Regions from separate parts of the Cobetia sp. 14N.309.X.WAT.E.A4 genome, predicted to be linked through region 2. Evidence: predicted binding sites of a transcription regulator. Region 2 holds the regulator's gene; each other region holds the start of a gene.

Region 1 (10,179 bases), on a different contig from region 2:
CCTCCGGAGCTTCAAGACCAAGAGATGCGCGCGTGCGCAACATTGCCAATGACATGAGTCTTCCCTGCGTGATGCCGCCTCTCTGCTGCACGGCGCAATCGGAGCAGGCACCCGCCTGCCATGAGCGCGAGGGCACGATACCGGTGCCATCTCCTCCAGCATGGCAAATCTCATACCTGCCAGCGTGCATACGACTCAACGCTTGGCGATACGGCACTCCTCAAATGTCACTCGCGCTGCCGGACACGGCATGTCCTCACTGCACCGCAACGGTATTATCAACAATTCCAGCCACCCGTTTCATAATTTTCATTACGCCACCAACCCCTAGAATTACTGGATACGTAAGGAAAATACCGACTGTGGATAACATTACATAACCCCCTCGACAGGACATTTCCCAGCGCTCAAATATCCATCATCTGGCAACACCAAACCCTATCGATATGGACACCGAGCCGCACCACCTCATCGAAGCGTGACGCATTACACTCTGAATCAACACTTGAGGGCGACATCAGCCCTCCTCCAGCACCCGGCCAGACCGGCGAAACAGGCGGCAGAGAGGCAATATCGTCACCCAGAACGGGCAAGGCACCCGCACGATGAACCAACGGCAGCGTTTCCCGTCGACATCGCGGCATGAATTTCATGAAGAGCTTCATGAAGAGCTTCACGAAGTAGTTCACGGAGATGTTCATGAAGAAGTGAATGGAGAAACGCCCTGGCATGACTCAGGAGGCTGGGCTCAAGAGAAGAGGCGCGGGGGAAGGGAGTGCCTTTCCCGAGAGTCGCGCAGGCCCCACCCAATGCCAGCCTCCTTCGATGCGCCGGACTGGCTGCCGTGTCTGTTCAGCTCGAGACATTCATGCGGACTGAACGTTGAAAATAGCCCATCAACCGGCTTTTTCCATGAAATAACGCGCGTTCTAGCAGATATTTCACGAAGTTGGCGACATGGAACACTTGGCTGATCACAAGCCCTCGGGCCTGCACCAGAAGAGTGCTGATGGAACATGCAAGGCGGTACTCCAGGCGCTACAGGAGTGCCTCAAGAGGGGGACTGCTGGTATATTTGATCGGTTGTCTCGGCCCTGCTGATACAACCGCCAAGCTGTCTCAAGGAGGCCACCCAAGGGTGGCAGAGAATCGTCCAACCCACGGAAAGGGCCAGCCATTCAGGACGACTTCGGCTTGTTTCAGGAGTAACACCCCATGCAAGACATGCTTGCCTCGCTGGCACCCATGGCGGACATCATCGGCATGCTCGGCACCTCTCTGGTGGTCGGTGCCTTCTTTCTGCTGCAGATTGGCAGACTCGATGCACGTAGCCTGACCTACAACCTCATGAATCTGAGCGGGGCGATACTCTTGTTGATCAGCCTGTGCATCAACTTCAATCTCGCCAGCTTCGTGATCGAGGTGTTCTGGATCGTGGCATCTCTGGTGGGCCTGGTTCGCTGGTTGATGGGGTCTCGTCCACAGACGGTCTGACCTACCCGGCACCCGCCTCATGCGACGGACACAAAAAAACCGCCACTCCTCGACGGGTGTGGCGGTTTTTTTTTGCCAGCATGCCATTCAGGCGTCGCGTTGACGCTCGATCTCCTCGGCGTGGCTGGCGGCTTCCCGCTTTGCCAGCGCGGCCTCTCCCTCATCGTCCACCGCCACGGCAGGCTCGGTGGTCGACGCAGCACCCGCCACCAGTCCCTGCTTCTCCAGCAGCGCCTCAAGTGCGATGACCTGCTTCTCCAGCGACTCCACACGCCCGCGAGTCCGCGTCAGCACATCCATCATGATGTCGAAGTCCTCGCGCGACACCAGTTCCATGCGATCAAAGGCGCTGCGCATCACGCCCTGTACGGACTTCTGCAGCTCTTCCGGGCCGTGCGAGGCGTCCTGGAGGCGCTCACCGATCTGCTGGGCCATACGCCCGATGACGTCGTTCTTGAACATGCTCCACCTCAGCCATTGCAAGCCGACGGGCCCATCATGGGACTGTCGGTCAGAGAAAAGGATCTCCCCGAAACGTGGGGGACATCATGTCATGTTGCAAGGATACGCAACCCGCTGGCCTGACGCATGTCTCGACCCCGAATCTCTCACAACCGACGGCAGGCACCGGCCCTTGTGCACCATATTAGCGCTATCTCCTACCTCGAAAGCCGCAATTCAGGCACCAAAGCGGTGCATCGCCATGGCGTTCTCCTTGCCGTCATTTTTGGCCTTGCTGCGGAGCTGCTTTTTCCCTCAGCACAACTAGATGAATTTAAAGATTTTTTAACCTCATGGCATACCTCGTGCGATGCACTTGTCAGGAACAGGCCACCAGCAGTGTCTGATTGGCCGCACTCAACATGACAGATCATTGCGGTAGCAAACGGGGGCAGCACATGAAACTGATCACCGCCATCATCAAACCCTTCAAGCTGGACGACGTGCGTGAAGCGCTGGCCGACAACGGCGTGCAAGGCATCACGGTCACGGAAGTGAAGGGCTTCGGGCGACAGAAGGGCCACACCGAGCTGTATCGCGGCGCCGAGTATGTCGTCGACTTCCTTCCCAAGGTCAAGATTGAAGTGGCTGTTGATGACAGCAGCGTGGAAACGGTGCTGGACGCCATCACCCAGGCAGCCAACAGCGGCAAGATCGGCGACGGCAAGCTGTTCGTCACCCCGCTGGATGACGTGATCCGTATCCGTACCGGTGAACGCGGCGCCGATGCTGTCTGAGCCCCGCGCACAATAATAAAGGAGAATCCCGCATGAACGAGATCATCGAGGTCAAGTACGCACTTGATACCTTCTATTTCCTGGTCTGTGGCGCCCTGGTGCTGTGGATGGCTGCCGGCTTTGCCATGCTGGAAGCTGGCCTGGTACGCGCCAAGAACACTACCGAGATTCTGACCAAGAACGTGGCGCTGTTCGCCATCGCCTGCACCATGTACATGGTGGTCGGTTACCACATCATGTACTCAAGCGCCGAAGGCGGCTTCCTGCCGAGCCTGGGCTTCTTGATCGGCGCCGAGAATACCGCTGAGGAAGCGCTCGCTTCCGGTGGCGACATCTACTACAGCGCGCGTTCCGACTTCTTCTTCCAGGTGGTGTTCGTGGCGACCGCCATGTCCATCGTCTCCGGTGCAGTCGCCGAGCGCATGAAGCTGTGGGCCTTCCTGGCCTTCGCCGTGGTCATGACGGGCGTCATCTACCCGGTCCAGGGTTACTGGACCTGGGGTGGCGGCTTCCTGAGCGAAGCGGGCTTCAGTGACTTCGCCGGCTCCGGCATCGTGCACATGGCAGGCGCTTCCGCCGCACTGGCTGGCGTGCTGCTGCTGGGGGCTCGCAAGGGCAAGTACGGCAAGAACGGTGAGATCAACGCCATCCCGGGCTCCAACCTGCCGCTGGCGACCCTGGGCACCTTCATCCTGTGGCTGGGATGGCTGGGCTTCAACGGCGGCTCCGAGCTGGTGCTGTCCAATATCGATGAAGCCAACGCGGTCGCTCAGGTCTTCGTCAACACCAACGCCGCTGCCTGCGGGGGTGTCATCGCCGCCCTGATCCTCGCCCGCCTGTGGTTCCGCAAGGCTGACCTGACCATGGCCCTCAACGGCGCCCTGGCTGGCCTGGTCGCCATCACCGCTGGTCCGCTGGCACCGAGTGTCGGTGCTGCCACCCTGATCGGCGCCGTCGGTGGCCTGCTGGTGGTGTTCTCCATCGTCGGCCTCGACAAGCTCAAGCTCGACGACCCGGTCGGTGCCATCTCCGTCCACGGTGTGGTCGGTCTCTGGGGCCTGATGGCAGTGCCGCTGACCAATGACGATGCCACCTTCTCCGCACAGCTGCTGGGCGCCGTGTCCATCTTCGCCTGGGTATTCATCGCAAGCTTCGTGGTCTGGCTGGTCATCAAGACCATCATGGGACTTCGCGTCAGCGAAGAGGAAGAGTACGAAGGCGTCGATCTGGCGGAATGTGGCATGGAGGCGTATCCGGAATTCACCTCCAGCCGCAAGTAATCAAGGATCGAGACTCACGCGACACCCAAAGACTCCCGCCACCTGGCGGGAGTCTTTTTTCCTGACCGGATAAGCGGTGTATGCTTGAGCAATAGGGGCTGGCGTGGCGAGCAGCAACGCCACCCGCACCATCACCCAAGGAGAGAGACGATGAAACTGGTCACTGCCATCATCAAGCCATTCAAGCTCGACGACGTTCGCGAATCCCTGTCCGAGATTGGCGTCCAGGGTATCACCGTGACCGAGGTCAAGGGGTTTGGCCGCCAGAAGGGCCACACGGAGCTGTATCGGGGTGCCGAGTATGTGGTCGACTTCCTTCCCAAGGTGAAGCTCGAGGTCGCCGTGGATGATGCCATGATCGATTCCGTGATCGAGGCGATCACCAATGTCGCCAACACCGGCAAGATCGGCGACGGCAAGATCTTCGTCTCGCCGCTGGAGCAGGTCATTCGCATCCGTACCGGCGAGACCGGCAAGGACGCCGTCTAAGCCCCTGGCGCAAGCCCTGGCGATGACGTGCTGCCCCGACGGGTGACATGAGCACACAAAAAACCGCAGGCCATTGGCCTGCGGTTTTTTTCGTTTCAGCACGTGCCGTTCATGCGTGATGCTCGTGGTTCATGCTCAGGGCATCACGTCTCGACATGCTTACGTCTCGACACGCTCACTTCTCAACACGCTCACTTCTCAACAAAGGCACGCTCGATCACATAGTCACCCGGCACACCCATCTTCGGCGAGATGGCGAAGCCACGGGCATCCAGCATGGCGCTGATGTCGTCGAGCATCGCCGGCGAGCCGCAGATCATCGCGCGGTCACGCTTCGGGTCCAGCGGCGGCAGGCCGATGTCCTCGAACAGCTTGCCATTCTCGACCAGATCCGTGATGCGGCCTTGGTTGCGGAACTCCTCGCGCGTCACGGTCGGGTAGTAGATCAGCTTCTCGGCGATCTCTTCCCCAAGGTACTCGTGCTTGGGCAGCTCTTCCGCGATCATGTCGGCATAGGCCAGCTCGGAGACATGGCGTACACCGTGCATCAGGATGATCTTGTCATAGCGCTCATAGGTCTCCGGGTCCTGAATCACGCTCAGGAAGGGCGCCAGGCCAGTTCCGGTGGAGAACAGGTAAAGATTCTCGCCCGGCAGCAGATCGTCCAGCACCAGCGTTCCGGTGGGCTTGCGCGAGACCATGATCTGGTCACCCGGCTTGAGGTGCTGAAGGCGTGAGGTCAGCGGGCCGTCCTGCACCTTGATGGAGAAGAACTCCAGATGCTCTTCGTAGTTCGGGCTGGCGATCGAGTAGGCGCGCATCAGCGGCTTGCCTTCGACTTCCAGGCCGATCATCACGAACTGGCCATTCTTGAAGCGCAGGCTGTCTTCCCGCTGGGTGCGGAAGCTGAACAGCGAGTCGTTCCAATGATGGACGTCGATGACTTCGGTAGTGGTCAGACTGCTCACCTGGTGGCCTCCCGGGGTCGCGCCCCTTGAAATCAAACATTCTATTATGGAATAAGCAAATAACAGCTTATGACCCAATGAACTATGCAGCGATTGTAGTCACTGTTGGGTTATGCGTTAAATGGTTTATCTGGATATAGGTTATCCAGACTATCAATATTGATTGCGAATGAATCGCATTACAAGCCCGGCAATGGCCTGCTTCACATTGCAGCGCGAACCGGGTGTTGCGCTGGCCAGCGAGCTCCTCTCGACACTGCCTGCATGCACAAGGAGGCGGAATGCGTTACAGCCTGCGACAACTGGCGGTCTTCGTTGCCGTGGCACGCCACGACAACGTCTCGCTGGCAGCCGAAAGCCTCGCGATGTCACAGTCCGCCGCCAGCACGGCCCTGGCCGAACTGGAGCGCCAGTTCGACTGCCGCCTGTTCGACCGGCATGGCAAACGCCTGCGCCTCAATGGTCTGGGGCGCGAACTGCTTCCCAAGGCCATCGCCTTGCTGGATCAGGCGGAAGAACTCGAGCAGCTGCTCGGCCAGCAGGATGCCACCGGTTCACTGGAAATCGGCGCCACCCTGACCATCGGCAACTACCTGGCTCCCCAGATCGTCGGCAGCTTCCTTGAGCATCATCCGGCCAGCCGTGTGGAGCTGCATGTCCTCAACACCCACCAGCTGATCGAGAAGCTGGCGCATTTCGAGCTCGATATCGGGCTGGTGGAAGGCGAGGTGGAGCACCCATTACTGGAAGCCACGCACTGGGTAAGTGATCGCCTGAGCATCTTCTGCGCTCCCTCGCATCCTCTGGCCCGAGGAGAGGTGACGCTCGCACGCCTGCTGGAGGCGCGCTGGATCATGCGTGAACGGGGCTCTGGCACCCGCAGCACCTTCGAGCAGGCACTGCGCCCACACCTCGAGAGCCCCTCGGACAGCGTGGCCCAGCGACTCGACATCATGATGGAACTGGAGCACACCGAGGGGATAAAGCGCGCGGTGGAGGCCGGCCTGGGAATCGGCTGCGTTTCACGACTGGCGCTGCGAGACGCCTTCCGGCGCGGTAGCCTGGTCGAGCTGCCTACCCCATGGCTGGAACTGACTCGCGCCTATCGCTTCGTCCATCATCGCGACCGCTTCATTACCCAGGCCATGCGCGAGTTCGTGACGAGCTGCCGCACCCTGAGTGGCTCCGCCTCACGCAGCGACGAGATCGAGATGCATCAGGTACCGTGACTATGAAGCAGCATGGCCACAGGTACGCAAGCACTCACTTACCCTCCATATTGCATGACGCCAACGCACAAGCACCGCCAGCGAGTCCGCTGACGGTGCTTTCAGATTCAGCAGGCCGTGTAACGCCCTGCCGTCATGTCACCGACTTCAGTGATTCAGGCCAGTGAAGCGCTGCTTGATGTCGTCGGCACTCTCATGGGAGAGATCCTTGTCGACGGTCTCGCTGACCAGTTTGGCCACCGGCTTGTCGAGCTTGTCACGCAGCGCACCGAGGAACTTGGGTGCGGCAGCGATGATCAGCTGATCAAACTTGCCGTCGTTGGCCGCCTGCTTGAGATATTGCGCCACTTCCTTGGCGAAGAAGTCCTGATGCTTGTCCGAGGTCGCGCCATCATCTCCCGTCTGATGCAGGCTACCGTGCCCACCACTGGACTCGCCCTTGCCACCGGTTCTCAAGTCACCGGTATGCTGACGGCTTTCAGGATGTACGAGGCTGTCCACTTCAGTGACCTTGCCGGCAGCACGGGCAAAGATACGAGCGCGGGCGGCATCAGCAGCAACGATGTAAGTAACCATTTACACACTCCCTGTCTCTCGTGAGGCGTCGTTGATCAGATATTGACGATCATCTTCTGCGTTCATCAGAGGACATGCTGGCAGCGGAGTGAACATTCAACCCTTACCGGACTGTGGGGGTAATTTTTCCATACCCAAGCGAGGAGAATCGCCGACATGACGACATGGCCGTCGCCACTCCCGGACATGACGCGGCTGGCGAAGTGCGTGCTAACATCCGCTGCACACAGGGCCCGCTCTGTCCTCTTTCTCGCCCTCTCACTCTTTTGCTCTGTTCCGGAGATGTCTCGATGCGCGATCTGCTCCTGATGCGCCGCCCACTGCCCCGCCGTGTGCTGGTCACCGCTCACCTGTCGATTCAGCTGGGCCTTCTGGTCGCGGCTACCGGTTGGACGCTGCAGCACCTGACGCCCATCGGGCCGGACAATTCACTGCTGGCACAATGGCCAGTCCTGTCTCAGGGTGTCGGCGGTTTCCTGCTGGCCTTCGTTCTCACGCGTCTGCTGTTCGAGCTGTTGATGGCACCGCATCACGTGATGAGCGTACGTGGCGCCAACCACTCGCTGGATGCGGCCGCACTTGTCACGCGCTCCATCTCACGTCGCCCTGCCGTGCATGACGATGACGACAGCTGGGTCGGCAAGCCGCGCAGTGTCACCTGGCCGCGCGAGGGCGAGGCATCAGCTGCCACACCGGCGGCAACGACGCCTGCCGAAGCATCGTCCAAGGCCGCCGCCAAGCCGCAGGAACCGAGCCTGGGCGGCGACGATGAGCTTCCGGACACCAGCAGCACCGAGGCACGCAGGACGGAGCCCAGCCTCTGATGACATGTCACGATGGGTGACGCTAGGGCGAAGCAAGCACTCACTGACGCCCTTGTGGAAGACATACGAAAACGCCCTGCGTGATTGTCATCACACAGGGCGTTGTCTTTTCTGCGGCTCACATCATCCGATCAGTCCGTGGCCTCAATGCCCCAGTATCTGGCTGAGGAACAGCTGGGTCCGCTCGGACTGCGGGTTGTTGAAGAACGGCTCCGGCGCGTTCTCTTCGATGATCTGCCCCTGATCCATGAAGATGACACGATCCGCCACCGTCTTGGCGAATCCCATCTCGTGGGTCACGCACAGCATGGTCATGCCTTCATTGGCCAGTTCGACCATGACATCCAGCACTTCCTTGATCATCTCCGGGTCCAGCGCCGACGTCGGCTCATCGAACAGCATCACCTCCGGGCTCAGACACAGCGAGCGTGCGATCGCGACACGCTGCTGCTGGCCGCCGGACAGCTGCCCCGGGAACTTGTGGGCCTGATCGGCGATGCGCACCCGCTCCAGGTACTTCATGGCTTCGGCTTCCGCCTCGCGGCGTGGCCGCTTCTGTACCCAGATCGGCGCCAGACAGCAGTTCTCCAGCACCGTCAGATGCGGGAACAGATTGAAGTGCTGGAAGACCATGCCGACGTTGCGACGGATCGCCTCGATCTGCTTGATGTCCTGGGTCAGCGGCATGCCGTTGACCACGATATCGCCTTCCTGATGCTCCTCGAGATGGTTGATGCAGCGGATCATCGTCGACTTGCCGGACCCTGAAGGCCCGCAGATGACGATACGTTCGCCCTTGCGCACGCTCAGGTTGATGTCACGCAGCACGTGGAAGTCGCCGTACCACTTGTTGAGACCCTTGAGTTCGATCATCGGGCGCTCATCGGCACCGGTGTTGCCCTGCGAGGCGGATGTTGTCGTTGTCATGATGAAGATTCCTTGGCGCCGTGATCAGCGCTTCTTGTGACCGGTATGCAGCAGGCGCTCGAGATACTGGCTGTAGCGCGACATGCTGAAGCAGAAGACCCAGAAGACCAGTGCCACGAAGGCATAGCCCTCGATGGAGTAGCCCAGCCATTTGGGGTCGGCAAGACCGGCCTGCACGATGGCGAGCAGATCGAAGAGCCCGATGATCAGTACCAGCGAGGTGTCCTTGAACAGGGCGATGAAGGTGTTGACGATGCCGGGGATCATCATCTTGAGCGCCTGGGGCAGCACGATCAGCCCCATGTTGCGCCAGTAGCCCAGCCCCAGCGCCATGCCGGCCTCGGTCTGCCCTTTCGGGATCGCCTGCAGGCCACCACGCACCACCTCCGCCATGTAGGCACTCTGGAACAGGGTGATGCCGATCAGCGCACGCACCAGCTTGTCCAGATTGACCTCACCGGGCACGAACAGCGGTAACATCACCGAGGCCATGAACAGCACGGTGATCAACGGTACCCCGCGCCAGAACTCGATGAACACGACGCAGATGCTCTTCACGATCGGCATCTCGGAACGCCGTCCCAGCGCCAGCAGGATCCCCAGCGGCAATGCCGCCACGATGCCCACCACCGCCAGCACCAGTGTCAGCATCAGGCCGCCCCACTCGTGGGTGCCGACGACCTCGAGCCCGAAGCTGCCACCATGCAGCAGGAAGTAGGCGATGAAGGGGAAGACCGCCAGCGTGACGATGGCGACCCAGCCCTTTGCCGGCAGTTTCGGAATCGCCAGCCAGGCGATCAGCGCGGCAAAGATGGCGAACACGATATCGACCCGCCAGGTCTCCTCACTCGGATAGAAGCCATAGATGAACTGATCGAGGCGCGCACTGATGAAGACCCAGCAGGCCCCCTCACCCGTGCAATCAGCACGCGATGTGCCACTCCAGTCGGCATCGATCAGCGCCCATTGCAGGCTGGGCACCACCAGCAGGTAGACCAGATACAGCGCGAACAGCGTGAACAGCGTATTGATCGGTCCGGCGAACAGATTGGCTCGCAGCCAGGCCACCGCACCGATGCTGTCGCTTGGCGCCGGGCGGGAATCGATCATCTTCTCGGTAACCCGTGACAGGGTCTTTTCAATCGACATGGGCA
Region 2 (10,179 bases):
AACTCGACCATGCGGGTACGTTTCATCCAATATCTCCAAACATGACGGCTGTGAGGACGAAATCGAGTCCCAGCACCGCCAGCGATGAATAAACCACAGTACGTGTGGTCGCGCGTGAAATGCCTTCCGAGGTCGGGATCAGGTCATAGCCCTGGAAGACAGCGATCCAGCTCACCACCAGCCCGAAGACCAGTGACTTGACGACGCCGTTCATGACATCCCCGACGAAGTCGACATTCGATTGCATGCTGCTCCAGTAGGCCCCTTCGTAGATGCCGAGCCAATCGACACCCACGAGCTTGCCACCCAGAATCCCCACGACGCTGAAGCCGATGGTCAACAGCGGCAGGGACACGAAACCGGCCCACAGCCGCGGAGCGACGATCCGCTTGAGGGGATCCACGCCGATCATTTCCATGCTGGTGAGCTGCTCGGTCGCCTTCATCAGGCCGATCTCGGCCGTCAGGGCAGAGCCGGCGCGCCCGGCGAACAGCAGCGCCGCCACGACCGGGGCCAGCTCGCGCAGCAGCGACAGCGACACCATCTGGCCAAGCGCCTCCTCAGCACCGAACCCGACCAGAATGGTATAGCCCTGCAGGGCCAGCACCATGCCGATGAACAACCCCGACACCAGCACGATCGCCAGTGACAGTACGCCGACGAAGTGCATCTGACGCACCCAGAGGGAGAACCCCTCACGGGATGGCAGGCCGACGCCCGCCTGCGCCAACAGCATGCCGGCGCGGCCGATGGCAGAGATCACCTCGATGGTGCTGCGCCCCAGCGAGGTGATGGCCCCCAGCGGGCCACGATTCAGACCGCTCATGCTGATTGCCCTCTCTGTGAAGTGCCACTGACCGCTTCTCTGCCATCGAGAATGTCGCCGGCGAAATCCGGCGCGGGATAGTGGAACGGCACCGGTCCATCCGGCTTGCCGTGGATGAACTGGGCCACGCGCGGGTCCGCCTCGGCGTTCAGGGCTTGTGGCGTGCCCTGCGCCATGACCTTGCCATCGGCGATCACATAGACGTAATCGGCGATGGTCAGCGTCTCCTTGATATCGTGGGAGACCACCACCGCCGTCATGCCCAGCGCATCGTTGAGGCGGCGGATCAGATTGACCAGCACGCCCATCGAGATGGGGTCCTGACCGGCAAAGGGCTCGTCGTACATGATCAGGTCCGGATCCAGTGCGATGGCGCGTGCCAGCGCGACACGCCGCGTCATGCCACCGGAGAGCTCGGCGGGCATCAGTTCACGCGCCCCACGCAGCCCGACGGACTCGAGCTTGATCAGCACGATGTCGCGGATCATCGCCTCGGGGAGATTGGTATGGACCCGCAACGGGAAGGCCACGTTCTCGAACACGCTGAGATCCGAGAACAGCGCACCACTCTGGAACAGCATGCCCATGCGACGCCGCATGCGGAACAGTTCGCGCCGCGACAGGGCATGCACATGGTGACCGGCGATATCCACACGCCCGGCGGACGGGGTCAACTGCCCCCCGATCAGCTTGAGCAGCGTCGTCTTGCCGGTACCGGAGGGCCCCATGATGGCGGTGATCTTGCCACGCGGAATCTTCAGGTCTATCCCGGAGAAGATCTCGCGCTCTCCACGGGTGAAGCGCAGGCCTTCGACACGAATCAATGCGTCGTCGAGGTCGATGTCAGCGGAGCCACGGCGAGAGGATGGCGATGCATCAGCGCCGGCCGCAGCGGTCGCTGTAGCAGCCTGACCGGGTAATTCAGTCATAGAAGCATCCGCTGTGAGGGAGTCACGACACTGGCCATGGGCAATCCGTCGCCTGGCACTGTGCCGCGAGTCCGAATCTTGGAGTTCATGGATCACGTCATTCGGGAATCAAGTTAGTTAGCGAACATCGTATCCGAACCCGCCCCCTCACTACCAGTCCGTTGCAGGGTCCATCGCATCCCGCAGATGCGATCCCTTGCCTTGCAATGCCTTGGGGGGATGCGTTTAATGGCGCGGTCACTGGCGACAAGCCGCTGCCCTGCCTCCTGCCCCGAGAGTTCCGATGCTATATCCCATCCTCGCTGTCATCCTTGGCCTGATAGGTCTTGTCTGGAGCGCCGATCGCTTCGTCGAAGGCGCCGCCGCTACCGCATGGCGAGCTGGCATGAGCAAGCTGCTCATCGGGATGACCATCGTCTCCATCGGCACTTCGGCGCCGGAGATCGTGGTCTCGATCATGGCCTCACTTGACGGCACCCCCGACATCGCCACCGGCAATGCTCTGGGGTCCAACATCGCCAACATCGGTCTGGTGCTGGGCGTCACGGCGCTCATCGCTCCCATCCCAGTGCATTTCGGCCTGGTGCGCCGTGAACTGCCGCTGCTGCTGGCCGCGACGGCACTGGGGGGCTATGCCCTCTCCAACAGCGGGCTCGAGCGTCTGGATGGCATCCTGCTGCTGGCACTGCTGGTGTTCACGCTTGTCTGGCTGTTCAAGGTCGACTCGCCGAGTGACGCCGAGAGTCAGGATGACGTCCCTGAGATGAGCGCCGGACGCGCCATCTTCTGGCTGCTCTTCGGTCTGGCGGTGTTGATCGCCAGCTCACGCGCGCTGGTCTGGGGCGCCACCGATATCGCCCAGGCACTCGGCGTCCCCGAACTGATCATCGGCCTGACCGTCATCGCCATCGGCACCAGCCTGCCGGAGCTCGCGGCCAGCGTGGCCAGCGCACTCAAGCGCCATCACGACATCGCCATCGGCAACGTCATCGGCTCCAACCTCTTCAACATCCTGGCCGTCCTGCCGGTACCGGGCCTGCTGGCACCGGGGCCGGTGGATGGCAGCGCCATCAGTCGCGACTACCCGGTGATGCTCGGTCTGACCCTGATGCTGGCCGCCCTGCTCATCTGGCAGCGTCGCGGCCGCATCGGCCGTGGTCCGGGGCTGGTGCTGCTGGCCTGCTACCTCGGCTACACGGCCTGGCTTGCCATCAGCCTGACTCGCTGACGCCTGTGGGCGGACAGGCCGGAACGATCAGGCCATCCGCCCCGTGTCAGCATCACGCCCGAGGCGTTGCAGCGCGTGAGTGACGCCTCTCTCACGTACCTTGAGTCCTGGCCACACACAGGCAACAATCTGAACATGACCAAGTCCTCCAGAATCCAGCCCGCCACCTCCGACATGTCTTCCACTGCCGATGATTCGCCCTCCAGCGGCCGCGATCACGCCGCCATGCAGGCGGATTTCCGCGCCAGCGCCCGACGCACCTTCGCGATCGAGGGCGCCGCCATCGCGGCACTGGAGCACCAGCTGGATGCAGAGTTCGATCGTGCCTGCCAGCTGATGATGGCGACCAAGGGTCGGGTGATCGTCACCGGCATGGGGAAATCCGGCCATATCGCCAGCAAGATCGCGGCGACTCTGGCCAGCACCGGCACGCCGGCGTTCTTCGTGCATCCCGGCGAAGCCAGCCATGGGGATCTCGGCATGATCACCTCGTCGGACACGGTGCTGGCACTGTCCAATTCCGGTGAAACCGCCGAAGTCACCGCCCTGCTGCCACTGCTCAAGCGCATGGGGACGCCGCTGGTCTCGATGACCGGCAAGCCCGGCTCGACGCTCGCGCGTGATGCAGACGCACACCTGGACACCAGCGTCGCCCAGGAGGCCTGTCCGCTGAATCTGGCACCGACGGCCTCCACGACCGCCGCACTGGTGATGGGGGATGCGCTGGCCGTGGCACTGCTGGAAGCCCGCGGCTTCACCGCCGAGGAGTTCGCACTCTCTCATCCCGGTGGCAGTCTGGGGCGGCGACTGCTGCTGCGCGTCCAGGACGTCATGCATCAAGGCGATGCCCTGCCACGCGTGGCGCTGGGCAGCCCGCTGCGCGATGCGCTGCTCGAGATCACCCGCCAGGGCATGGGGTTCACCTGCGTGATCGACGAGGACGAGCATCTGGTCGGCGTCTATACCGATGGGGATCTGCGCCGCACCCTGGACCAGCACGGCGATCTGCGTGCGCTCAAGGTCGATGACGTCATGACGCGCGGTGGCAAGACCATCCGCTCCAGCATGCTGGCCGCCGAGGCGGTGCGCATCATGGAAGAAAACCGCATCAGCGTTCTGGTAGTCTGTGACGAGGATGAGCACCCGATCGGCGCCATCCACATGCACGGCCTGCTGGCCAGCGGCGTGATCTGAACTCCCCCGCGGGATTGCTGTCTCTGCACGACAGTCCCGTGAGTCTGGCGAGGGCAGCACGCAGCCGTTGGCGGTCGTCGCCTACAGGAATGCGTCACGCATGCACGGAATGCGAGGAGAAAGACCATGAATGACATCACTTCCCTGGCGGAGGACTACCCCCAGGACATCATCGACCGCTCACGTCGCGTGCGCCTGCTGGCGCTGGATGTGGACGGCGTGCTGACGGACAACCGGCTGCACTACGATGCCAATGGCGTGGAAACCAAGAGCTTCCATGTCCAGGATGGCCACGGCCTCAAGCTGATCCTGCGCAGCGGTATCCGGGTCGCCTTGATCACGGGTCGCAGCTCGCCGATGGTGGAACGTCGCGCCAAGGAGCTGGGTATCCAGGACGTCATTCAGGGCCGCGAGGACAAGCTGGTCGCGCTGACCAACCTGTGTCGCGAGCACGATATCGCGCTGGATGACGTGGCCTACTGCGGAGATGACCTGCCGGATCGCGAAGCCATTCGTCGCGTCGGTCTGGGGGTCAGCGTTCCCAACGCCATGCCCTATGTGATGAGTGAAGCCAATTGGGTGACCACGCGTCAGGGCGGTGATGGTGCCGTGCGCGAGATCTGTGATCTGCTGCTCAAGGCACAGGGCCACTGGGCCTCGGTGCTGGATACCTATCTGCAGGAGTCGCGCGCCTGATGCCACGTCTGCCCCGTCCCTCTCCGCGCCTGTGGCTGATGCTGCTGCTCCTGCTGGTCGGCGGCGTCATGGCCCTGATCGAGCAGCGCAACAGTCTGGAGTCGACAGTGGATGTCGACGCCAGCAGTGATGAGCCGGATTACTATCTCGAGGGGGCTGACATGACGCGCTTCGATGCGCGGGGAGTGTCGATCCAGTCGATGACCTCCCCGCACATCGAACACACGCCAGGCGATGACGTGACGCGTGCGCAGGCACCGAAGATCCGGACCAACGACAGCGAAGACCGTCGCTGGTACGCCACGGGTGACAGTGGCGTGTTGAGTGCCGGCGGCGACACCTTCACCCTCGAGGGCAATGCCAGGCTGCGCCAGCCTTCGGACGCCTGGACACTGGACACCGACGTGCTGCATTACAGTCGTGAGCAGAACCGTGCCTGGAGTGACGTGCCGGTGGTGATCACCCAGAATGGTCAACGCGTCGAGAGTGACCGCTTCAGCGCTGACCTCTCTCAGGATTCCGCCCAGCTGGAAGGCCGCGTCCGCAGTACCCTGCAACCCGGCAAGGGCAAGAGCGATGCCGCCCGGGAAGCCGAGACTCTCGACACCGGCAATGACACCACCCGTGACGATGATGGCCGCGTCTCCAGCACCTTCGATGCCGCGCCGGCCCAGGATCAGTGAGCGCACCCCTGCATGCGCCGAATCCTCTCTCCCCGATTTCCGCTTCACGATGGCCTGAGTGATCGTGAAGCCTTACCAGTTCTGCCAAGGAGCACTCCATGACTTCAACGACTCTCACGCCCTTGACGGTCTGGCGCCAGACACTCAGACCCGGTGTCATGGCCCTTGGCCTGGCACTTGGCATGACGACGCTTTCCCCGACCGCACTGGCGCTGGACAGCGATGCCAACCAGCCGATCAACATTGCCGCCGACTCACTGTCACTGGATGACAAGGCCGGCACGGCCACCTATACCGGTCGCGTGGAAATGCGCCAGGGCAGCATGAAGCTGGATGCCGCGCGCGTGGACATCAGTCGCGCCGACAGCGGCGAGATTTCCCTGGTCAAGGCCACCGGCCAGCGCGCCTACATGGAGCAGAAACCCGATACCGACGAGCGACTGGTCAAGGGCTGGGCGAATACCATTCGCTACCACGCGCTGGAGCGCCGGGTGGAACTGGTCGGCGATGCCCGTCTGGAGAAAGGCGATGACACCTTCGAAGGTGGCTACGTGGAATACTTCCTGGACAAGCGCCAGGTCAATGCCAGCAATGGCACCGATGCCTCATCCTCCGAGGGGTCACGCGTCCACATGACCCTGACGCCACGTGGCGCCAATGCCAGCAAGGGTCAATGAGAATGACTGCTGCCAGCCCACGTACCCTCAGCGCTCGTCATCTGGCCAAGGCCTACAAGGGTCGCAAGGTCGTCAAGGACATCTCGCTGGAAATCCGCCAGGGTGACATCGTAGGCCTGCTGGGCCCCAACGGGGCCGGCAAGACGACCTCGTTCTACATGATCGTCGGCCTCGTGCGCTCGGATGCCGGTAGCGTGACCATCGATGACCACGACCTGTCCGGCGCCGCCATGCATCAGCGGGCTCGCGCCGGCATCGGCTATCTGCCCCAGGAAGCCTCGATCTTCCGCAAGCTCTCGGTGTCCGACAACATCATGGCGATCCTCGAGACGCGCAAGGATCTGGATCGCAACGGACGCAAGGCACGCCTGGAGGAGCTGCTCAACGAGTTCAGCATCACGCATATTCGTGACAGTGCCGGCATGAGCCTTTCCGGCGGGGAGCGCCGCCGCGTGGAGATCGCTCGCGCACTGGCCACCGAGCCGGACTTCGTGCTGCTTGATGAGCCGTTTGCCGGCGTGGACCCCATCTCGGTGGGCGAGATCAAGAGCATCGTGCGCCAGCTGCGTGACCGCGGCATCGGGGTGCTGATCACCGATCACAACGTGCGCGAGACACTCGACATCTGCGATACCGCCTACATCGTGGGCGATGGCCAGATCATCGCGCATGGCGACGCCGACACCATCCTCGCCAACCAGCAGGTGCGTGATGTCTACCTGGGCCATGAGTTCAAGCTCTAGCCCGAGAGTGGCGTCAGCCTGGTGAGAGCCGTCAGCCTGGTGAGAGCCGTCAGCCTGGTGAGAGCCGTCAGCCTGACGAGAGCCGTCCGACCTCTTCTGCTCTCACCAGCACCCTCCAGCACCCGCCACTTCCTGCTTCACTGTCGGGGCCTCGTTCCCCGCCCCCTCACGCAAGCGCCTCGACAGGCGCTTGCGTGATCTCCCCGTGAACCCTCCTGCTCTGCCACACCTCACTCGAATGCATGACGTCCATACCACCTTGGTGGCAACATGGCATGCAAGTTGCTTGAATATTCTCGACTGCCCCTTGTCAGTGCCCCGACCCACGGTATAGCGTAGATGCACGTTCCTTTGCCGTGAATGACAGACCCCATGAAACCCACCTTGCAGCTTCGACTCGGCACTTCCCTGACCATGACCCCGCAACTTCAGCAAGCGATCCAGCTGCTGCAGTTGTCGACGCTGGACCTGCGTCAGGAGATACAGCAGGCGCTTGAGTCAAACCCCATGCTGGAGCTTGACGAGGAATACGAGTCGCTGGATGTCGCGGAGACACAGGACAAGAGCGAGATCTCCACCTCCGAGACCAACAGCGAGATTCCTGAAGAATACCCTCTCGACAGTGACTGGTCGGACCTCTACCAGGATCACGCAGGCAGCCTGACCAGTTCCGGCAGCGGAAGCTCGAGCGAGGACGGGCCGGACTTCGATCGCAACACCAGTGTCGAAAGCCTGCAGGACCACCTGCGCTGGCAGCTGGCGATGACGGACCTCGATGCGCGTGAACGCCAGATGGCGGAGAGTCTGATCGATGCGGTGGATGGGGCCGGCTACCTGAGCATGAGCCTGGACGAACTGGTCGATGGCCTGCGAGGTCAGGGACTGCCCGGCCTCAAGGCGTCGGAACTCGAGCAGGTCCTGCTGCGCCTTCAGCAGTTCGATCCCACCGGTGTGTTCGCTCGAGACCTGCGGGAATGCCTGCTGCTGCAGCTGGCCCTGCTGCCGGACGATCTGCCATTGCTGGCCCAGGCCCGCCGTCTGGTGCGGCAATTCCTCGAGGCACTGGGCAATGACGATCGCAAGCTGCTCAAGCGTCGCCTGAGCCTGGATGATGATGAGCTGGATCACGTCATTCGTCTGGTACGGGCGCTCGACCCGCGCCCGGCGTCCGCCTGGGGCGAGCCTGCCAGTGATTACGTCATCCCGGACCTGCTGGTCCGTCATACGCGTCACGGCTGGCAGGTCGAGCTCAACCCGGAAGCGCTGCCCAAGCTGCGTATCCAGCCGGAATATGCCGCCCTCATCAAGCGGGCCGACAAGTCCGCGGACAATACCTTCCTCAAGGACAATCTTCAGGAAGCCCGCTGGCTGATGAAGAGCCTGTCCTCACGCAATGACACCCTGCTCAAGGTGGGCCGCGAGATCATGGCGCGCCAGATCGACTTCCTCGAGCAGGGGGAAGAAGGCATGAAGCCGCTGATCCTCGCCAACATCGCGGAAGTGGTCGAGATGCACGAATCCACCATCTCGCGGGTGACCACCCAGAAATATATCCACACCCCGAGAGGCGTGTTCGAACTCAAGTTCTTCTTCTCGAGTCAGGTGGGTGGCAGCGGCAACGGTGACGCGCACTCCAGCACCGCGATCCGTGCGCGCATTCGCAAGCTGATCTCGGAAGAACCGGCGCGCAAGCCATTGTCCGACTCACGCCTGGTGGATCTGCTGGCCAGTGATGGCATCGAGGTAGCGCGCCGGACGGTCGCCAAGTATCGCGAGGCCATGGGCATCCCCTCCTCCAGCGAGCGCAAGCGCTTAGCGTGAGTCTCGACAACGGATACCCGCAGGCCAGCGGACTCCACACGTCGGAGCGCTGAAGCTCGCCCCCTTGCACCTGCCATCCTGGCATCATCTGCCAATCGGTCGTCTGAATACCGGTTGGCAATGCCTGTCCTTGCGACTGCGTGAGTGACTTCACGCCCCAATTGCCTATTTTTCCAGCCACTTTTCTCCAGAGTGCTTTCTTTTTCCCTCACATCCCACGGACAGATAGCCAGGGGTCGCCACCGACTCCTGCCACACGAACGTCGACGTAAATGCTGACATTGGCCACAAACGGCCGGTTTCTCGAGCCCCATTCCGTCCGTGATGCGAGGCGATGCTCATGAAGAACCTGCTGATATCCCTCGCTGGGTTGAAGACAAGCCTTGCCCCACGATGCAGCGCAGCGTTGATCTTTGTTCAAAGCTTGGGCATTGTCGGGGTAGACGCTCGGTACACCGGCACCGCCGCTCTCGCCAGCAGATGATCGCCACGAGACCATGGCCGGAGTCAGAAAGTGGCCGCGCGTTCAATCAGGGTTTGCTCGCAGTCAAAAAGGGTTACAATTCAAAGGCAACCCGCTGGATAAAGGAGCGTGTCCATGCAAGTGAATATCACCGGGCATCATGTGGAACTCACCGATCCTCTCCGCGATTATGTCAACGAGAAGCTCGCTCGCCTCGAACGGCATTACGACAACATCACCAATGTTCAGGTGACACTGTCGATCGAGAAGGAACGCCAACAGGCTGCCTGCACCCTGCACGCCGCTGGCGCCGACCTCCATGCCCTGGCAGAAGACCCCAACATGTACGCTGCCATCGACGCGCTCGCCGACAAGCTGGACCGCCAGCTGGTCAAACACAAGGAAAAGTCCCAGGCTCGCTCTCAGGGCACCGGGACCCGTTGACCTTCTGCCATGACACTTGATCAGATCCTTCCCCCCGAGCGCACGCTCTACGGCGTCCCCGGGGGGAGCAAGAAGCGGGTGCTGGAATTCTTCAGCACCTTCATTGCTCAGAACATTCCCAGCCTGGACAGCCAGGAAGTCTTCTCGCGCCTGATCGGGCGCGAGAGACTGGGTTCGACGGGCATCGGCCACGGCGTGGCCGTGCCACATGCACGCAGTCCACACTGCAAGACCCCCATCGCGGCGTTCATGAAGCTCGGTGACCCCATCGACTTTGACGCCATCGATGGCGAACCCATCGATCTGCTGTTCGTGCTGCTGGTCCCCGAGGAGGCAGATGACACCCATCTCACTCTGCTCGGCCAGGTGGCGGAACTGCTCAACTCGCCCACCAACCGGGCAGCATTGCGCCAGGCAGACAGTCAGCGAGCATTGTTCGATGCCCTGACCTCGGCCATCGCCGAATTGCCGGCGC
Region 3 (10,179 bases), on a different contig from region 2:
AGCGCCAGCAGCTCCTGCTGCATGTCCTTGCGGATCAACGGATCCAGTGCCGAGAAGGCTTCATCCATCAGCAGGACGGTAGAATCATTGGCCAATGCACGTGCGAGCCCGACACGCTGCTGCATGCCGCCGGACAGCTGATCGGGATAGGCATCCTCCCACCCGTCAAGCCCTACCTGCTTGAGTGCATCACGCCCGCGCTGGAAACAGACTTCCTTCGCCTCGCCGCGCACTTCTAGGCCGTACTCGGCATTCTGTTGAACCGTACGATGAGGGAAGAGCGCAAAGTTCTGGAAGACCATCGAGAAGTGCTTGCGACGACAGCGCAGCAGCGATTTCTCATCCAGCTTGGCCACGTCCTGACCGTCGATCAGGATCTCGCCTTCTGTCGGGTCGATCAGACGATTGAGACAACGGATCAAGGTGGACTTCCCGGAGCCGGACAGCCCCATGATGACCAGCAGCTCACCTTCCATTACATCGAAATCGACATTGGACAGGCCCAGTGTCTGGCCGGTCTTTTCCAGAATTTCAGGACGTTTGAGTCCCTGGTCACGCAGAGTGAGCGCCTTGTCAGGCTGGTTACCGAACACCTTGCTCAGGTTGCGCACCCGGATCTTCACATCGCGAGTGTCAGTCATTGGCTTTCCTGTTGTGAGTGCACAGGGAAGCGTGAACAGGCTTGATCAGTCACACGGCAGGCAACGCGCTTTCACGATGTTGCGCCGCTGAGGGTGGCATAGCGCCAATCAGGCCGTCATGCGGGAGATACCCGTCATGACACTGCCTGATACTGAGCAGAATGCCACGTCATTCCCTGCGCCAATTTCCATAAAGGATTCTTATATTTAAAATAATGATACAGAGTTATTGATATTCACTCAAACAACAACACAGCTTTATACGACGAAGGTGGCATACCACCGATCATGCCCCGACACGCGCACATCAGGCCTTGGATTCAAGCCTCAGGCGTTGCCAATCACTGGTGGGCTCATTGAGTCGGATACTCGCATCGATGACCTGTTCCTCCATGTTGTAACGACAGGTGAACCCCAGATGCTTCATCAGTGCACGCATCGGGTGATTGTCCATCATGATCTTGCCTACCATCTCGAGAGTGCCCAACGAACGGCAATAGCGCAGCATCTTTTCCATCAGCAGTCGTCCGATCCCCTCACCTTGCAGGTCATCACGAATGATCACCGAGAACTCCGTGCGAATGTTGTCAGGGTCATTCCAGACCCGCACCACTCCCAGCATTTCACGACGTGAGCCGCCCTCCTCCTGCTCACTGACTTCACGCTCGGCGATGAATGCCATCTGGCGGTCATAATTGATCTGGGCCAGCAGCGCCAGATCGCGTTGCGTCAGGGAAGCCTTGTGATGGAAATAACGGAAACGAATGCTTTCCTCGGACAATCTGGCATGGAAAGCGGTGATCAATGGCGCATCCTCTGCACGAATCGGCCGCACTTCCACCTCGGTGCCATCCTCAAGCCGCACCCACTCCCGCAGCTCTTCCGGGTACGGCATGATGGCGAAGCGCGCGGGCTTGCCCAGATCCAGCGTGAAATCCACCGCGACGGCCTCATCACGATTGAGCAGCAACGGATTGATCTCCAGCCCTCGAATGTCAGGCAAATCCGATGCCAACTGCGACAATTTGATCAACAAGGTACACAGGCGCGCGATATCCCGCTCGGGGTCCGGCGAGTGCTCCTCGATCAGACGCGAGGCATGACTGCGCGAGATGAGCTCGCGTGCCAGCGTCATGTTGAGAGGCGGCAAGGCAACCTGGCGGTCTACCAGCACGTTGACCTTGTAGCCCCCCAGCCCGAAGACCACCACCGGCCCGAACTCCTCGTCACGCGTGATGCCCGCACTCAATTGCAGCGAATGCTTGCCGCGGCGCATCGGCTGCAGGCAGAACTCATGGATGCGGGTGCGTTCGCTGCCGCTGCGTCCCCGCTCGTCATCACGCTCGCTCACCTTGCTGGTGATGCGACGCATGGCCAGGGCGATGTCATCCGGGCCATTGAGATCCTGGACCACGCCAGAAGACAGACGCTGCGGGAAGCGGCGATAGCGGAAGGGCTGGCTGTTGTGCTCGTGGACCACCCGCAAGGCGAAGGGCCCCGCTGCCATCTCGGCGTCTTCCTTGCCAGCCGCCTGCCTGAGAGCTGCAATGGCCTGCGCGGCTTCGGCGGCGTCAGACACATAATGACTGGCAGCTGTCGCGATGCCATAGGTCTCCAGTACCTGAGCCGTTTCAGAATGGGTCAGCCATTCACGACCGGCACGCCGAGCGCTATGGACCAGATCATGTGCTCGGGCGCGAATCTCGGCGCTGGTGGTGAAGGACAGGCTCGGCGGGGTCTGCTGCAACAGGGACTGCACCCGCTGGTAATCCACCATCTGCAGGAAGGCCTTGACGCCCTTTTCGGGTGAGAGATAGGTCGGGATACCCGCAGCGTGGCAGGCATGACGCGCCGCCAGCGCCTGCTCGAGCCCCATCCAGCTGGTCAGCAGATTGCGCCGGAACTGCTTGCGATGCGTGATCAGGGCCTCGGCCGTGTCCTTGGATGGTGCAAGTCTTGTCGGGGCGTGCACGACGAGCACCGCATCGACTCCCTGATCATTGGCCACGATGTTGACTGCGGCAACGAAGTCTTCGGGCGTGGCATTGCCCCCCAGATCCACCGGATTGCGACCGGGCAGGCTGACATCCAGCTGATCCTTGAGCAGCGCATCCCGACTCTCCTTGCTCAGCTCGGCAAGCTTGCCGCCTCCCGCCATCAACTTGTCGATCGCCAACAGGGCCGGCCCGAGACCATTGGAGACGATCGCCAGCCGGTCCCCCCGCAGCGGTTTCATGCGATTGAGCGTCTCGAGGGCATCGAACATGTCCTCGCTGTCATTGACGCGTACCACCCCAGCTCGCGCCAGCGCGACGTCCACGATCTGATCGCGATTGGGGATGCCGGGGGTGACGTGAGTCCCGAACAGGTCGGCCTCGGGCGTGCGACCGCTCTTGATCGCCAATACCAGTCGGTTGCGAGAGGCCTCGCGCAGCGCAGTCATGAAGTGCATCGAGTCATGGATGCGCTCGAGATGCAGCAGGAGCGCCTGGGCATGCCCATATTGATTCAGGTAATCAATCAGGTCAGGCAGCATCACGTCGACGCTGTCTCCCAGCGTCACCAGATGGGAGAAGCCGATACCGCGCCCCGCTGCCCAGTCGATCATGGCATTGCCCAGCATCCCCGACTGCCCCAGATAGGCGACCTTGCCCTTGGCGACAGGCTGACCACTGAAGGAGGCATTCAGATTCCGATTGGGCACGCAGACCCCCATGCACTCCGGGCCCAGCAGACGTATTCCACTGCCACGTGCCGCCTTGAGCAGACGGCTGTTGAGACTCTCCTGATCCGGATGGATGCGCAGTCGCGCGTGGTCGGGGGCCACAGGTTCACGCCGGGCAAGCATTCCGAGCCCTTTTTCCGTCACGCGGGCCAGGGAGCTTGCCGGCGACGGTGCCACTCCTCCGGAGATCAACAACGCGGCCTTGACGCCGCGACGCCCCAGCTTCTCGACGATGCGCGGCAAGGTCTCGGCAGGCGAGCACAGGATGGCGAGGTCCGGCATCGTGTCCAGCTCACTGATCCGGCGCACACAGGGCACTCCATGCACCGTGTCATAGCCCTTGGGATTCACCACGACAAGCGTGCCCTTGAACCCGCCTTCCAGCAGGTTTCTCAGCACCTGGCCGCCCAGTGAGTGTGTCTTTTCCGAGGCCCCGATCACCGCGATACTGGTGGGCTCGAAGAAATTGCGCAGAAATCGCATCCCCATGGAGGTGTCCTGTCAGCCGGTGCGCATCCAATGCGCGATGCCACCAGCATGCCGCGAAAGTGAGTGCCTGAACAGCAGCCGGCAGGTGCTGGAGAAGGTAGACCATCCGCCACTATCCGTGTCTACCAGTGAATCTTACTGTGAGGTTTCGAACTATCCTCAGTCTAGCGCCCAGCCAAACAGGCACATGCCGATGATCACCTCTTATATCTCTCATAGCGACTGTGGCAATCATTTCATGGGTCCGACACATCCCGAGAGCCCATTGCGCCTGCAGGCCATCCAGCGTCAGCTGGCATTGAGCGGCGTGATTCAGCATGTCCAGCAATACGATGCACGCCCTGCCACGCTGGAACAGCTGGCAAGAGTCCATCCGATGCGCCACCTGCAGGCTCTCGACAAGTGCCCGCCCCAGGCAGGTCAGCTGCTGGCGCTCAGCGAGGACACCGTGATGTGTGCAGACAGCCTGGTGGCGGCACGTCTCGCGGCAGGGGCCGTCGTGCGCGGGGTCGACCAGGTGATGCGCAATCAGGCGGACAACGTCTTCTGTGCCGTGCGCCCACCGGGCCATCATGCCGAACGCGCGGATGCCATGGGCTTCTGCTTCTACAACAACGTGGCAGTAGGCGCGCTGCATGCCCGCCAGCAGTACGGTGTCAGACGCATCGCCATCCTCGATTTCGATGTTCATCAGGGCAACGGCACGGTAGATATCTTCAAGCATGACCCCGACACGCTGGTCTGCTCATCGTTCCAGAACGCCATGTACCCCTGGCGCTATCTCGAGAGCCGCTGGGAGCACATTCACAATACCCCGCTGGCAGAAGGCTGTGGTTCGCTGGACTTTCGCCATGCCATCGAAGCGCAATGGCTGAAGAAGCTTGATGATTTCAAGCCGGAGTTGATCCTGATCTCGGCAGGCTTCGACGCGCATCGTGAGGATCCGATGGCCGAACTGTGTCTCGAGGACGACGACTATTACTGGATCACGCGCCTGGCGATGGACGTGGCCAGGCGCCATTGTCAGGGACGTGTCGTCTCGGTACTGGAAGGCGGCTACTGCCTGGAAGCGTTGGCACGCAGCACTGAGGCCCATGTCAAGGCACTGGCGGGTCTGCCGATGGAGGACGGGATATCCCTGCGTCATTCGCCGCCAGCCGCGCACGCGTCACCCACGGTTCATGCAAGGCCAGATGAGCGTGATCATCCACTGTTCTGAGTGACCAGACATGCGACCTCAAGAAACGCGTGCCCTGTCGCCAGGAGCATCGTCGATGCCTTGCTCAGCTACACCGTGATTTCCTTGCTGTGATAAGCTGGCGAAAAAGTTTCCAATAGTAAACTTGTGAACTCCCGCCGCCATCGACCACAGCGAAGCTTCCCATGAGTACACCGACTGACAAGGATGCCGCGGTCCGGATCGCTTCCGGCCGCAAGGCCTTCGTTGAGCCCCTCAAGCTTGGAGAGAGGGTCAAGCAGATCCGTCTCGCCAATCATTGGACCCTCGAGGACGTCAGCCAGCGTACCGGGCTTGCACGCTCTACGCTGTCCAAGATCGAGAATGAACAGATATCCCCCACCTTCACCGCCGTCCAGAAGTTGATCAATGGTCTCAATATCGACCTTCCTCAACTGCTGAGTCCTCCCAAGCGACAGAGCGGCACGCTGGGCCGACGTGATCTGACGCGCCTCGGTGAAGGCAAGAGCCACCCGACCCCGACCTATGAACATGAGCTGCTTTCCTGGCAGCTGGCTCAGAAACGCATGATTCCCTTCAAGACCCGGGTGCGCGCTCGCAGCTTCGAGGAGTTTCCCGACTGGGTGCGCCACGACGGCGAGGAATTCCTGATGGTGCTGGAGGGCAGCATTCTGCTGTATTCCGAGTTCTATGAACCCTTGCCTCTCGGGGATGGAGACAGCATCTATTTCGACTCCGACATGGGCCATGCTCTGGTTTCCACCAGCGAAGACGATGCCGTAGTGCTGTCGGTCTGCACGCGCAACGACGCCGATTGATGATACGCTCACTGGCGCAACGCTAAACCGTTCTCTAGGAGCATGTGACGTGAAAGATCTTTACCTCGCCAGAACAATGGCCTGGCGAGGCAGAGGCAGCGCCCACATCATCACCGTTTAGCCTGGTGCTAGCGGGCGATCTTGACTCAGTCATGTTGGGCGGCGTCGCCTCGCCAGATGAGCTGACCACATTCACGCAGGTCATACCCTCCCAACGATTGTGCCAGCTGGATGCCATTGGGCGTGGACAGATAGTCCAGCAGGCCCTGGAAAAGGTCACGGAAGTAGACATTGCGTGGCACGACCAGATCAAAGGCCTCCTCACAGACCGGCACGAAACCGAGACCGAATTCATTCGCGGCCGATAACGTCCCCGGCCCGACATCCACCTCCCCGCGCGCGACGAGTGATGCGACCTCTCGCTCCGAGTAGGCGATGGCGAGGGTGTTGAGCTGCTCCGGGCGCATCTGATGGCCGGACAGCCACTCCTGCAGGAAGCGCTGCGAACCGGCCCCCTCCTGACGCACTACCCAGCGCCGTTGAGACCCGAACAGACCACCGGGATTGATCGGCAGGTGGCGATCTTCCTGACGAATGATCAGCCCCTGGGTGCGCCGAGCCAGCCGGACCAATACCCACTGACGATAACCATCGTGCCCGCGGATCAAGGCCGGATGGCGAAGCGATGCTTCCTCGGCACGCCCCCAGTGGATGGCACAGACATCGGCTCGCCCCTGACTCAACAGATCCAGCCCCAGGCGTGTCCCGGTGACACTCGTGCCATAGAAGGCACTGCCATCGTGCTGCTGGTTGAGTCGCATCGTCAGCGCTGCCAGCAAGGGGTCATCGCTACCGGTGATCATCAAGCGATCCGCCAGCACCCCATGATGGCTGGACTCCAGAATCCATTGCTCGACCAGGCGCCGCGGGAAAAGCCATTTGCCGGTGACCTTGGTGGCCGGCATGGTGCCCTCACTGGCCAGCTGATAGATCTTCTTTTCATTGAGGTGCAACAGTCGTGCGACCTCATGGACCGTCAGAAAGGGGTTGTCATGCATCGTCGCATCCCCGGAAACAGGCTGATTCATTGCTCGCCCCCCGGGCGAGACTTGCCAGCTTCACGAAGATGATCACCGGCACGCAGCGGAGGGATGGCGTCCAGTATCATCCGACCGGCAGGGTCCACCACCTGGAAGTGGCTGCCCTTGGCACGTGCGATCAACAGCACCCCGAAGCGTCTGGCCAGCTCAACGCCCTTCTGGGTCACCCCGGAGCGTGAGACCAGCACCGAAATGCCCGCCTGCGCCACCTTGAGCACCATCTCCGAGGTCAGACGCCCCGTGGTATAGAAGATATTGGCACCCCGGTAATCCGTCTCGTCCTCGCGCACAGGTGAAAGCCAGTTCAGGCCTGCCAGGGTATCGACGGCATTGTGGCGACCGACATCCTCGATGAATGCCAGCACCTCATCATCCCGACACAGCGCACAGCCATGTACCGCCCCCGCCTTGCGGTAGGTGGCATTGTGGGCCGCGAGAGATGCCAGCAGCTGATACAGCACACTCTGCTGAAAGGGGCGATCATCAAGCGCCTCCAGCGTCTGACGCTCCAGCAGATTGCCAAAGACGGTTCCCTGGCCGCAGCCGGTAGTGACGGTACGCTTGCTCAGTCGCTGCTCGATATCCTTCGGTAGATGGCGCGTCACCACCGAGGCGCTTTCCACCTCCCAGTCCACTTGCAGCGCCTCCAGGTCTTCGATATCTCCCAACAGGCCCTGATTGCGCAGATAGCCCGCCACCAGCGCCTCAGGCTCGGCCCCCAGCGTCATCAGAGTGACGATCTCACGCTTGTTGAGGTAGATCGTCAGCGCGCGCTCGGCGGCGATCGACTGCGTCTGGCGCTGGCCTCGCTCATCCATCACGACGATATCCAGCGTGGTGGGCAATCGAGCATTGCTGATGACCGGAGGCATGGAGGTTTTCATGGCGTCGGGGTCTCCCTCTTCGAGCCGAATTGATGCCGGAGGGTGCCGCCACACGGCGAACCTGCCATGCAGGTTGCGGCATGCGTCGTCACCCAGCGCTCAAAGAATACCAGTCAGGCCGAGAGGCTGTCCTGATCCGGCAGCCATTGCGATCTCGCGTCATGCAATTCTCGACGCATGCGGCACGCTTCTTGCTAAAACCGGTAGAGCGTCGCATGTTCGTGAACGTACGAGCCACGGCGCTGATGACAGACTCGCCTTGGACCCGATACGCCGCCGACCACGACTCGGGTCACCCCCTGAACCACTTCCAGAACGCCCTCAAGAGATACGCCATGACCCAGCCACCCGACCCGTTGATGGACACGGCACTCGACGCCTCACGCGAGTCATCACGACCTGACGACACTCGCTGGCTGACCGTGACACTGGCCCCCTCGCAGCAGACTCTCGGCCGCTTCACTCTCGACACCTGGGTGATTTCCCGGATCGCGCCCGCGGATCACGGCGAGACCACGCCCCGGACGCCTGAACAGGCGGCGCAACCGGAGCCTCAACGCACTCTGCCCCTGCAGCTGCATCTCACCGAGCGCACCGACTATCGTTACAACCTGCGTTGCGAACAGCCGCGCCTGTTCGTCTTGTGTGAAGAGCGTGAAGCGGATGGCATGCAGCCAAGGGTCGTCACCGCCTGCCAGGAGGTGGCCTCGCATTGGCTGGATGGCGACCAGCTGGTACTGGATACCCCGATGCCTCCTGCCCTGATGGTCTGGCTGGAGGGCTATCTCGCCCGGCATGGTGAGCGCATCGATGAAGGCAAGAAGAAGAAGCGCAAGGGGGCGGGGCGCGCCAGTCAGACCGACACCGTGCGCCCGGACGCTGATGCTGCCAACAAGGAAGGGCCATGAGTCACTCCGACGACCGCGACAATACCTCGCAAGGCCTGTTGTCCCGCTGGTCACGCCGCAAGCAGCGCGCCGAAGCCTCACGGACGACCACGGACTCCCCCGATGCCGTCGCTGGGCTGGCGACGGTCGCTCGGCCCTCCACGGCCAATGACACCGCACCCACTGAGACCGCACCCACGGAAACAGAGGCCTGCGAGGCATCGGACGAGCCAAGCCATGCTCTGCACAGTGAGCGGCATGGCGAAGCGTCCGCTGAAGGCGGCAGTGAGACGACCGACGCCGAGGCCCTTGCACAGGAGGCAGATGAGTCCCCTCCCGTCGTGGAGCTGCCAGACCCCGACACCCTGCTGCCGGATGCGGATATCAGTGCCTACATGCAGGCAGGAGTGGACCCGGCGCTGCGACAACGCGCCCTGCGCCGCATCTTCATGGGAGGCGAGCACTCCCTGCGCGATGGCCTGGACGATTACGATCAGGATTTCTCCCAGATGCGTCCGCTCGCCGCAGGTGTGGCCGAGACACTGAGACGTTGGACCCGCGATGTCGAAGAGGGACTCGAGAACCTGGAAGATGACGAGGCTGCGTGCGCAGCCACCAGCAACGGCTCGGAAGATCAGCCGCAGGGTGAGGCGCTGGAGGCTGCACCCTCAACGGATGAGCAAGGCCTCGACTCACTGGATGAGACATCATCGGATCACGGCCCACAGACCCATCGAGAACCCGCGCAGGACAAGCACACGGATACTGATGCTGCCCTTGCGCATGACACGCATGCACGGCAAGGCGTATGGGACCAGACCGATGGCGTCACGGCTGACGGACATGGGCCCACCCACAGATCGCCCCAACCACCAGAATGACACGCCTGCCTCAGACACTGAGACATTATGACCCAGCGCGAGCTCCGTTTTCGGCATGCGGGGTCATTCCCTTGCCTCTCACATGACTTCCACTCCCATGCGAGAGGCGCACTGCCTGCAAGAATCCGCTCAGCAGAGGCAGGTATCGTCTAGCAGGAGAACGGCACTGCCTCCCGATACCTGACCGACTACGCCCGATGCTCATCGCTGGCCCTTCAGTCCCTGACTATGCTGAAGCCAGTCGCAATGATGCCGCCATGCGGATCATCCGGATGACATCAGGCGCAAGACGTTGCTGGAAGCCCATGCACTTCCTTGAATGACCTTCGACCGCTGACCGGGCGCGAGCCTCGAGAATCAGCGGCGATCAGGAACCGTCCACCGCGCCACCTGACAGGCGCGCAAGGGCGGAGCCGCCACGACCGAAATAAGGATGAGGATGCTCAGTTCAAGTCTCGAGAACGCCCAGCGCGCGCTCAACCAGCAAGCACGCCAACGCGCCCTGGCGGCAGTGCTCGGAGCCTCCCCCGCTTCCAGCCTGCCACTGCTGGCCAGT

What was found. The regulator sigma-54, encoded in region 2, starts transcription at its own class of promoters, with help from an activator protein. The targets are predictions, from matches to a motif close to TGGCACNNNNNTTGCTNT.
Region 1: a site for sigma-54 is predicted at 2,290-2,307, ahead of OW493_RS07445 (P-II family nitrogen regulator). Genes of this name have one in related genera too.
Region 3: a site for sigma-54 is predicted at 8,036-8,053, ahead of OW493_RS05340 (DUF3305 domain-containing protein). Genes of this name have one in related genera too.

The regions. Positions count from the first base shown of each region.
Region 1 covers NZ_JAPNXT010000004.1:114,713-124,891, forward strand. The annotation lists gene OW493_RS07425 (YifB family Mg chelatase-like AAA ATPase) at 1-55, opposite strand, end outside; gene OW493_RS07430 (hypothetical protein) at 408-689, opposite strand; gene OW493_RS07435 (hypothetical protein) at 1,216-1,494, shown strand; gene OW493_RS07440 (accessory factor UbiK family protein) at 1,582-1,956, opposite strand; gene OW493_RS07445 (P-II family nitrogen regulator) at 2,394-2,732, shown strand; gene OW493_RS07450 (ammonium transporter) at 2,765-4,012, shown strand; gene glnK (P-II family nitrogen regulator) at 4,163-4,501, shown strand; gene OW493_RS07460 (ferredoxin--NADP reductase) at 4,693-5,469, opposite strand; gene OW493_RS07465 (LysR family transcriptional regulator) at 5,751-6,698, shown strand; gene OW493_RS07470 (host attachment protein) at 6,846-7,274, opposite strand; gene OW493_RS07475 (hypothetical protein) at 7,565-8,098, shown strand; gene OW493_RS07480 (amino acid ABC transporter ATP-binding protein) at 8,243-8,971, opposite strand; gene OW493_RS07485 (amino acid ABC transporter permease) at 9,050-10,174, opposite strand.
Region 2 covers NZ_JAPNXT010000001.1:53,140-63,318, reverse strand. The annotation lists gene mlaD (outer membrane lipid asymmetry maintenance protein MlaD) at 1-26, opposite strand, end outside; gene mlaE (lipid asymmetry maintenance ABC transporter permease subunit MlaE) at 23-826, opposite strand; gene OW493_RS00270 (ATP-binding cassette domain-containing protein) at 823-1,755, opposite strand; gene OW493_RS00265 (calcium/sodium antiporter) at 2,039-2,983, shown strand; gene OW493_RS00260 (KpsF/GutQ family sugar-phosphate isomerase) at 3,209-4,177, shown strand; gene OW493_RS00255 (HAD hydrolase family protein) at 4,304-4,873, shown strand; gene lptC (LPS export ABC transporter periplasmic protein LptC) at 4,873-5,556, shown strand; gene lptA (lipopolysaccharide transport periplasmic protein LptA) at 5,655-6,233, shown strand; gene lptB (LPS export ABC transporter ATP-binding protein) at 6,230-6,976, shown strand; gene OW493_RS00235 (RNA polymerase factor sigma-54) at 7,349-8,797, shown strand; gene raiA (ribosome-associated translation inhibitor RaiA) at 9,396-9,704, shown strand; gene OW493_RS00225 (PTS sugar transporter subunit IIA) at 9,714-10,179, shown strand, end outside.
Region 3 covers NZ_JAPNXT010000003.1:12,797-22,975, reverse strand. The annotation lists gene OW493_RS05370 (glycine betaine/L-proline ABC transporter ATP-binding protein) at 1-641, opposite strand, end outside; gene OW493_RS05365 (bifunctional acetate--CoA ligase family protein/GNAT family N-acetyltransferase) at 949-3,855, opposite strand; gene OW493_RS05360 (histone deacetylase family protein) at 4,049-5,074, shown strand; gene OW493_RS05355 (XRE family transcriptional regulator) at 5,239-5,871, shown strand; gene OW493_RS05350 (helix-turn-helix transcriptional regulator) at 6,018-6,929, opposite strand; gene OW493_RS05345 (formate dehydrogenase accessory sulfurtransferase FdhD) at 6,956-7,843, opposite strand; gene OW493_RS05340 (DUF3305 domain-containing protein) at 8,191-8,763, shown strand; gene OW493_RS05335 (DUF3306 domain-containing protein) at 8,760-9,623, shown strand; gene OW493_RS05330 (4Fe-4S dicluster domain-containing protein) at 10,063-10,179, shown strand, end outside.